DNA from 3 places in the Mesorhizobium sp. PUT5 genome. Region 2 is predicted to be linked to each of the others. Evidence: predicted binding sites of a transcription regulator. Region 2 holds the regulator's gene; each other region holds the start of a gene.

Region 1 (3,275 bases), 210 kb from region 2:
TTCCACGAGAACCGCTCGGAAACCGACATGATGCGCTTCCTGCGCAGGCTGGCCGACAAGGACCTGGCGCTCGACCGCGCCATGATTCCGCTCGGCTCCTGCACCATGAAGCTCAATGCGGCGGCCGAGATGATGCCGGTAAGCTGGCCCAACATCGCCAATCTGCATCCCTTCGCGCCCAAGGCGCATACGGAGGGCTTTCGCGCGATGATCGATGAGCTGGAGGGCTGGCTGGCCGAGATCACCGGCTTCGACGCCGTGACGCTGCAGCCCAATGCCGGCAGCCAGGGCGAATATGCCGGTCTGCTCGCCATCCGCGGCTATCACAAGTCGCGCAACGAAGGGCACCGCAACATCTGCCTCATCCCCTCCTCCGCGCATGGCACCAACCCGGCCAGCGCTGCCATGGCCGGCATGAGCGTGGTGGTGGTCCGCTGCACCGACGACGGCAACATCGACATCGACGACCTCAAGGCCAAGGCCGAGCAGCACGGCGCCAACCTGGCGGCGCTGATGTTCACCTACCCGTCCACGCACGGCGTGTTCGAGGAAGGCGCCAAGGACATCTGCGCCATCGTGCACGAGCACGGCGGACAGGTCTATTTCGACGGCGCCAACCTCAACGCGCTGGTCGGGCTTGCCCGCCCCGGCGACATCGGCGCCGACGTCTGCCACATGAACCTGCACAAGACCTTCTGCATTCCGCATGGCGGCGGCGGCCCGGGTGTCGGCCCGATCGGCGTCAAGGCGCATCTGAAGCCCTATCTGCCGGGCCACGTTGCGGAAGGCTCGGCGCATGCCGTGTCGGCCGCGCCCTTCGGCAGCGCCTCGATCCTGCCCATCACCTGGATGTATATCCGCATGATGGGACCGGAAGGGCTGAAGAAGGCCACCGAGATCGCCATCCTGTCGGCCAACTATCTGGTGGCGCGGCTGGGCAACCACTATTCGGTGCTCTACCGGGGCCGTGGCGGCCGCGTGGCGCATGAGTGCATCCTCGACACGCGCGTCATCAAGGACCGCTCCGGCATCACCGTGGACGACATCGCCAAGCGGCTGATCGACTACGGCTTCCACGCCCCAACCATGTCGTTCCCGGTGGCGGGCACGCTGATGGTGGAGCCGACCGAATCCGAGCCGAAGAGCGAGGTGGATCGTCTCTGCGAAGCCCTGATCGCCATCGCCGACGAAGCCGAGAAGGTGGAAAAGGGCGAATGGCCGGCCGACGACAATCCGCTGGTCAACGCCCCGCACACGCCTGCCGAGACGCTGGCCGGCGAATGGACGCATCCCTATTCGCGCCTGGAAGCGGCCTACCCGGCGGGTAACGTCGACACGCTGGTGAAATACTGGCCGCCGGTATCGCGCATCGACAATGTCGCCGGCGACCGCAACCTGGTCTGCTCCTGCCCGCCCCTGTCGGAATACAGCGACGCGGCCGAGTAACGCGGCCAAGGGCAGGAAAATGGGTCATGCAGGGGGCCGGCGCCAGCGCCGGCCCTTCGCTTTCTCCCTTGCCCCGGATGGCGATGATCTGTATTTCCACGGCCGAAGCCTTCGAACATACCCGGAACCTTGGTCGCGCCATCGCCCAAAGCGTGGCAGACTCCGACGGTGATTCGCAGCGGGGACATCCCAGATTCGCATGGACGACAGCAACGACCTCTTCGCCAGTCTCGACAGTCAGCCTCAGCCCGTTCGCGTGCCGTCGCGCCCGGCCGATCCGCTGGTGCAGGCGGCACGAAAGGCGCCCCCCCCTCCCCCTAGGGACGCGGGCGACAGCTACAGCGCCGCCGACATCGAGGTTCTGGAAGGGCTGGAGCCGGTGCGGCGCAGGCCGGGCATGTATATCGGCGGCACCGACGAGAAGGCGCTGCATCACCTCTTCGCCGAGGTCATCGACAATTCCATGGACGAGGCGGTGGCCGGCCACGCCACCTTCATCGAGGTGGAGCTTTCGGCCGACGGTTTCCTCACCGTCACCGACAACGGCCGCGGCATCCCGGTCGACCCGCATCCGAAATTCAAGGACAAGTCGGCGCTCGAGGTCATCATGACCACGCTGCATGCCGGCGGCAAATTCGATTCGAAGGTGTACGAAACCTCGGGCGGCCTGCACGGCGTCGGCGTGTCCGTCGTCAACGCGCTGTCGGATCAGCTCGACGTGGAAGTGGCGCGGGGCCGCCGCCTCTACCGGCAGCGCTTCTCGCGCGGCAAGCCGCAGGGACCGCTGGAACAACTCGGCGAAATCCACAACCGGCGCGGCACCACCGTGCGTTTCCATCCCGACCCGGAGATTTTCGGCAAGGCTGCCGCCTTCGAACCGGCCCGCCTCTACCGCATGGCGCGCTCGAAGGCCTATCTGTTCGGCGGCGTGCAGATCCGCTGGTCGTGCGATCCCTTGCTCATCAAGGAAAAGGACGACACCCCGCCCAAGGCGGAGTTCCACTTCCCCGGCGGCCTCGGCGACTACCTCAAGGCCTCGCTCGGCGACGAGTTCCAGGTCACGCGCGACATCTTCGCCGGCAAGAGCGAGAAGCAGGGCGGCCACGGCTCGCTGGAATGGGCCGTGACCTGGTATGGCGGCGACGGCTTCCTCAATTCGTACTGCAATACCATTCCCACCCATGAGGGCGGCACGCACGAAGCCGGCTTCCGCAACGTGCTGACGCGCGGGCTCAAGGCCTATGCCGATCTGACCGGCAACAAGCGGGCGTCGATCGTCACCTCCGAGGACGTGATGATGTCGGCCGCCGGCATGTTGTCCGTGTTCATCCGCGAGCCGGAATTCGTCGGCCAGACCAAGGACCGCCTCGCCACGGTGGAGGCGATCCGGATCGTGGAGAACGCCATCCGCGACCCGTTCGACCTGTGGCTCGCGGCCAATCCGCAGGAAGCCACCAAGCTGCTGGACTGGGTGATCGCACGTGCCGACGAGCGCGTGCGCCGGCGCCAGGAGAAGGAAGTGTCGCGCAAGAGCGCGGTGCGCAAGCTGCGCTTGCCCGGCAAATTGGCGGACTGCACGCAGAATGCCGCTGCCGGCGCCGAAATCTTCATCGTGGAAGGCGATTCGGCCGGCGGCTCCGCCAAGCAGGCGCGCGACCGCGCCAGCCAGGCGGTGCTGCCGTTGCGCGGCAAGATCCTGAACGTGGCGAGCGCCGGCAACGACAAGCTGGCCGCCAACCAGACCATCTCCGACCTGACCCAGGCGCTGGGCTGCGGAACCCGGTCGAAATATCGCGAGGAGGACCTGCGCTACGACCGCGTCATCATCA
Region 2 (3,275 bases):
CCGGCTGGTTCTGGAAGAGCCTGCTTGCGGCAGCGGCCACCACGATCGTCGCCGGTACCGCCACCACGCTCTACGCGGCCTGGCATTTCCAGCGGGTGTCGCCGCTCAGCCTGTTCGCCAATCTCGCCGTGATGCCGGTGGTGTCGCTCGTCGTCATGCCCTTCGCCGTGTTCAGCGCCCTTTTGATGCCGTTCGGACTCGACTGGCCCTTCCTCTACGTGATGGGCAAGGGGCTGGCGGCGATGATCGCCATCTCGAACTGGCTGTCGGAGCGTTCTCCGGTCGACGGCATCGGCCTGATCTCGCTCGAATCGGTGCTTCTGACCACGGTGGCGCTGGTGATCGGCACCATGGCCACGACGCGGCTGCGACTGGCCGCGATACCATTCGTGGTTCTCGGGCTGCTGACGCTGCGCGCGGTGCAGGCACCCGACGTGCTGGTCTCGGAAGATGCACGGCTCGTCGCAGTGCCGATCGGAGGCGGGGAGATCGCGGTCAACCGGGAGCGGCCGAACGCGTTCACCATGGAGAATTGGAGCCGTGCGCTGAATGCGGAGATCGCCGTCCCGCCGGAGGCGCTGAAAGGGCGCGACCTGCGCTATGCGGGCGAGGGTGCGCCGGACCTGCCGCCGGGATCGCCCTTCATGTGCGCCGCCCGATCGTGCGTGGCCCGCCATCCTTCGGGGGCGATTGTCGTGCATGCGGCAAATACGGCAGCGGCGCGGCCGGCCTGCGCGTTTGCCGCGCTCATCGTCATAGATGACGCGACGGCGGCCGATCCCTGCAGCGATCCGCTCGTGGCCGTGCTGACCAAGCGCGATCTCGCCCGGTCCGGCAGCGCGGCCATCCGCTTCGACGCGAATTCCGCTGCCGCGCCTGCCGAAATCCGGTTCGCAGTCGAAAACGACTATCGTCCGTGGCATCTCCAGCGCCGGTTTTCGCGCGAGGCGAGAGGTCTGGCGCCCTATCAGGCCAATTCCGGCCCCAGAAGTCGCGCTCAAGGAATCTCCAGAACGGCCAACCGCAACGAGAACAGTTCCAAAGCGCCCCATGGCAGCCAGGGCGATCGCGGCCGAGGCGATGACGAAGCCGACGACGGCTGAGATGGCAGGCGCATCGAGCAACCTTCCAGGCCGGTGGTGGAGGGAGCCTCGCGCTCTGAACGATATCAAGGGACGTATCGGCATGCGGACGGCAAGAGAGCCCGCCCGATAGCGCTGCCAGCCACATTCGCTGGCTGCCTGAGCCCGCAGCTAGGCAACAACACGGGGCAATCACGGGGCAATATGGAATCTCTGCCCGTGATTTCCGCGCGCAAGGGACCGGACGGCCCGGAGAACCTCCCGAATGGGGCAGGCCATCGGCAACTGTCGTCAATATCGCCGGATCAGCCCGACCAGCTTGCCCTGGACCTTCACCCGGTCCGGCCCGAAAATGCGCGTTTCATAGGCGGGGTTAGCCGCTTCCAGCGCAATCGACGCGCCCTTGCGGCGGAAACGCTTCAGGGTAGCTTCCTCCTCGTCTACCAGCGCCACCACGATTTCACCCGGATTGGCGGTGTTTGCGTTGCGGATGATGACCGTATCTCCATCGAAGATGCCGGCCTCGATCATCGAATCGCCCTTGACCTCAAGCGCATAGTGCTCGCCGCCGGCGATCATGTCCGGCGGCACCGAGATGGAATGGGTCTTGTGCTGGATGGCGTCTATGGGCACGCCGGCTGCGATCCGGCCCATAACCGGGATGGAAATGGAGGCCGTGGCCTCGTCGTCGTTGCCCGGCGCCTGCCGCGGCGCCTCCCTGGCCGGCCGGCCGAGACTGCCCTGGATGACGCTGGGCGAGAACTTGCGCGCGGCATTGAGGCCCGGCGCGATCGAATCGGGCAGCCGCAGCACCTCAAGCGCGCGCGCGCGGTTGGGCAGCCGGCGGATGAAGCCGCGCTCCTCCAGTGCCGTGATCAGCCGGTGGATGCCTGATTTCGACGCAAGATCGAGCGCTTCCTTCATTTCGTCGAAGGAAGGCGGAATGCCGCTCTCCTTCAATCTTTCGTGAATGAAGAGGAGAAGCTCGTGTTGCTTGCGCGTCAGCATGGTGCCCCCGAATGATCGGAATCGGAAAAACAAACCCGGAACAAACACTATCTGTTCCAGTTGTGTTCCGCAACGCTTAAAGTTCGATGAATGTTTGGGAGGGCGGGTGGCATTATCCTGCGCCGAGGCTCCGCCAGAGGCCCGGCTCCGTCCGGTCCCTTTCGCCGGTCGCCGAGCCGCTTCAAATCATCGTGAAGTAGCCGGGAGGGCAAGAACCGGCCGGTGCGCGCTCTAGCTATTCGTCCGGGGGATTTCCAGAGGTGCCATCTTTCACAGGAGAATAGCATGATCAAGACAGTTCTGATCGCTGGTTCGCTGACGGCTATTGCCGCCTTCCCGGCATTTGCCGCAACGGATTACTGGGTGGCGCAGGATGCCGGCACCAAGAAGTGCCAGGTCGTGTCCAGCAAGCCCGACGGCAAGAAGATGATGGATGTCGGCAGCAAGATGTATACGGCCAAGGCGAATGCCGAAAAGGCCATGAAAATGCTGTCGGCTTGCAAATAGCCTGCTCCGTGCCTGCCCGGCTATGCGCGCCTATGCGCCGGCCGGGCTTCTCGTCTGTGCTGCAGGACGCTTGGCCGATGGGCCGCGCAGGCGCATGATAGGCTCCCATGCGGGTCGAACTGTTGGAAAGGCGGGCGGTGCGATGGTCAGGCGTTTGGCATGCATAACGGCTGCGGCACTTGCCGTCGTTCCGGCCTCCATGGACGGTGCCCGCGCCGGCGACACCGTTGCGGCCATGGAGACCGCCCGGCCGGGTTCGCCGGATGCAGGCGTTCCGGCTGGAACGAAACTAACCACCTACACCGGCCCGATGACGATCACGCAGGCTGGAACCGTCATCGAAGGGCAGATCATCAACGGTTCTCTTCGGATTACTGCTCCCGACGTCATCATCAAGAACTGCGTCATCAACTATGATGGCTGGTGGGGCATCGACGCCGAAGGCGCCAAGAACATCACCATCCAGAACTGCGAGATCACCGGCCCCGGCTATGCCAAGAACGCCAATGCGGCCATTCTCGGCAGCGGCAACTTCATCGGCAACGACATCTCCAAGTCGGAGAACGGCATTGTCCTGACCGGCGGCGCCAGCACGGTGAAGGGCAACTATATCCACGACCTCGCCGCCGCCGGCGCCGACCCGCACTATGACGGCATCGCCGTGCAGGGCGCCCAGAA
Region 3 (3,275 bases), 2.0 Mb from region 2:
TTTCGATCTTGGCTCCGCGCAGGAAATCCTGCGCGGCGGCGGGACGCGCGCCCGCCCGTTGCACTTCGACCAGCCGGACCGCACCCTTGCCGCAGGCGACGGTCAACCGGTCGTCCAGGAGCCCTCCCGGTGCGCCCGCGCCCTCGGCAAGGGTCGAGCGCAACAGCTTCAATCTTTCGGCGCGCCCGGAAACGGGCGCTTCGCACCAGGCACCCGGAAAGGGCGACAGGCCGCGGATGAGGTTGTGCACCTGCGCGGCCGGGCGGCTCCAGTCTACGCGCGCCTCCGACTTGGCGATCTTGGCCGCATAGGTGGCGCCTTCGGCCGGCTGCGGCACGAAGGACAGGGTGCCGGCCTCCAAGCCGGCCAGCGCCTCTGCCATCAGCGACGCGCACATCGCCATCAGCCGGTCGTGCAGGTCGCCGGAGGTCATGTCGGCATCGATCGCAATCTTTTCAACCAGCGCCACGGGGCCGGTGTCCAGCCCTTCGTCCATCTTCATCACCATCATGCCGGTTTCGGCGTCGCCGGCCATGATCGCGCGCTGGATGGGCGCGGCACCGCGCCAGCGCGGCAAAAGCGAGGCGTGGCCGTTGAGGCAGCCGAGCCGCGGCGCCTGCAGAACCGGCCTCGGCAGGATCAGCCCATAGGCGACGACGACCGCGACATCGGCGCCGAGCGCGCGAAAGGCCTGCTGCTCGGCCTCATCCTTCAGCGACAGCGGCGCACGCACCGGAACGCCCAGGCGCTCGGCCTCGCGCTGCACCGGAGAGGGGGTGAGCTCCAGCCCCCGCCGCCCGCCGGCGCGCGGCGGCTGGGTGTAGACGGCGGCGATCTCGTGGCCCGCTTCCGCCAGCGCGCGAAGCGTCGGCACGGAGAAATCCGGCGTACCCATGAAGACGACGCGAAGCGGCATGTTATCCGTGGCCCGGCTTTTTTCGACCCGGTCTTGTAGGGCGCTCAGCCCCGAGCTTCAAACGGATTCACCAGTTTCATCCCCAACCAGTCGAAATCGCGCATGTATCCAGGACGATCATTCAAGGTCCGGCAGGGGCCGACCGAAGTCCGATTTCCGTTCCTGTTCGATCGCGCGATGGGCGGCCCGCCGGGCCTAGCCGACCAGCCGGCTGGGGGCCGCGCGGTCCTTGGCCAGCTTCCTGAATTTCTTCATCACCATGTCGCGCTTGAGCTTGGAGATGTAGTCGATGAACAGCACGCCGTTGAGGTGGTCGATCTCGTGCTGCAGGCAGGTGGCCATCAGCCCTTCGGCCATGATCTCCTGCTGCCTGCCGTCGCGGTCGAGATATTGCACCCGCACCGAAGCGGGGCGCTCGACCTCGGCGTAGTAGTCGGGGATGGACAGGCAGCCTTCCTCGTAGACCGAACGCTGCTCGGCGCTCTCCAGCACTTGCGGGTTGATGAAGACGTGGGGCGCGGGCGGCTCGCCTTCCTTGGCCAGGTCGATCACCAGAAGCCGCAGCGGCTCGCCGATCTGGATGGCCGCCAGCCCGATGCCCGGCGCCTCATACATGGTTTCCAGCATGTCGTCGGCCAGCTTGCGCAAGGCGTCGTCGACGCGCTCCACCGGCTTGGAAACCTGGCGCAGGACGGGATCGGGAAGGATGACGAGCGGCTTGATGGACATATCGCCTCACCTAAGGCTTTGCCGCAAAAGCGTCAACGGCCGAGTGTGCCGCCTGTTCCCGTTTTGATCTGTCCGGGCGGCCCGAATCATCTATGGTGAGGCCATGAACGACGCAAGCAGCCTCCTGTCCGAACCCCTCCTGCGCCTCGGCGCCAGCGCCTTCACGCTCGGCCAGGTGCTGCTTGCGGCCGGCACGCTCGCGCTCGTCTTGCTGGTCGGGCTGGGCTGGGCGCTGTGGCGCTCGGCGCGTGCCCGCACCGCGGCCGCCGAGGAAGCGGCCGAGCGCACCCGCACGGCGGAAGAGCGCATGGCCGGCATCCTGCAGGCGCAGGCCGAGATGAAAGGCTCCATGGGCGCGCTCGCCGACGTGTTCGGCGCGCGCCAGGCGGAGCTGACGCAATCGCTCGGCCAGCGGCTCGACGCCATGACCGGACGCATCGGCCAGTCGATGAGCGAGCAGGCGCGCTCCACGCATGACAGCCTGGCCAAGCTGCAGGAACGGCTCGCCGTCATCGACACGGCGCAGGGCAACATCCAGTCGCTGGCCGGGCAGGTGGTGCAATTGCAGGCGATCCTGTCCAACAAGCAGACGCGCGGCGCCTTCGGCCAGTCGCGCATGGAGGCGATCGTCGCCGACGGCCTGCCGATGAGCGCCTACGAGTTCCAGGCGACGCTGTCGAATGGCAGCCGGCCCGACTGCATCGTCAAGATGCCGAACGGCGCGCCGGCGCTCGCCATCGACGCCAAGTTCCCGCTGGAGGCCTGGAACGCGATCCGTGCCGCCGAGAGCCCGGACCTGCAGAAGGTGGCCTCGCAGGCTTTCCGCCGCGATATCGAGGTGCATATCCGCGACATCTCCGAAAAATACCTTCTCCAGGGCGAGACGCAGGACACCGCCTTCATGTTCGTGCCGTCGGAATCGGTCTTTGCCGAGATCCACGAGAATTTCGAGGCGCTGGTGCAGCGCGCCCATCGCGCCCGCGTGGTCATCGTGTCGCCCTCGCTGCTGATGCTGTCGATCCAGGTGGTGCAGGCGATCCTGAAGGATGCGCGCATGCGCGAGCAGGCGCATCTCATCCAGGGCGAGGTGGTGCGGCTGATGGAGGATGTCGGCCGCCTCGACGAGCGCGTGCGCAAGCTGCAGACGCATTTCGGCCAGGCCGCCAAGGACATAGACGACATCCTGGTGTCCTCCTCCAAGGTGACCAAGCGCGGCCAGAAGATCGAGGCGCTGGAGTTCGTCGAACGCACGCCGGACGAACAGGACGGACAGGGCGAGGCCCCGGCGCGCGCAGGCGGCCGGCGCACCGCCGATTCCCGGACCGGGCAGTTGCGCCTGCGGGTGGTGGACGAGGAAGGCTGACGCGGCGCGCGGCCTATGGGCGGGAGGACCGGCGGCCTCAGCCCCTCAGCTCGCGCCGCAGGATCTTGCCCACCGGGGTCTTCGGCAATTCCTCGCGGAACTCGATATATTTCGGACGCTTGTAGCCGGTGAGGTTCTCGCGGCAATAGGCGACGAGCTGCTCCGCAGTCAGCGCCGGGTCCTTGCGGACCACGAACAGCTTGGGCACCTCGCCCGAATGCTCGTCGGGCACGCCGATGGCGGCCACCTCCAGCACCCCGGGATGGC

Evidence for each region. Region 2 encodes LexA, which represses DNA repair genes until DNA is damaged. Its sites were predicted from a motif close to TGTTCNNNNTGTGTTCNG; they were not measured.
Region 1: parE (DNA topoisomerase IV subunit B) is a predicted target of LexA. The motif match lies at 1,558-1,575, and genes of this name have one in related genera.
Region 3: ACTDI4_RS04425 (DNA recombination protein RmuC) is a predicted target of LexA. The motif match lies at 1,699-1,716, and genes of this name have one in related genera.

What each region holds. Positions count from the first base shown of each region.
Region 1 covers NZ_JBQOSO010000003.1:2,798,047-2,801,321, forward strand. The annotation lists gene gcvP (aminomethyl-transferring glycine dehydrogenase) at 1-1,446, shown strand, start outside; gene parE (DNA topoisomerase IV subunit B) at 1,646-3,275, shown strand, end outside.
Region 2 covers NZ_JBQOSO010000003.1:2,583,080-2,586,354, reverse strand. The annotation lists gene ACTDI4_RS14140 (ComEC/Rec2 family competence protein) at 1-1,103, shown strand, start outside; gene lexA (transcriptional repressor LexA) at 1,374-2,090, opposite strand; gene ACTDI4_RS14130 (hypothetical protein) at 2,376-2,597, shown strand; gene ACTDI4_RS14125 (right-handed parallel beta-helix repeat-containing protein) at 2,740-3,275, shown strand, end outside.
Region 3 covers NZ_JBQOSO010000003.1:599,922-603,196, reverse strand. The annotation lists gene fmt (methionyl-tRNA formyltransferase) at 1-916, opposite strand, end outside; gene def (peptide deformylase) at 1,112-1,645, opposite strand; gene ACTDI4_RS04425 (DNA recombination protein RmuC) at 1,749-3,008, shown strand; gene ACTDI4_RS04420 (long-chain-fatty-acid--CoA ligase) at 3,046-3,275, opposite strand, start outside.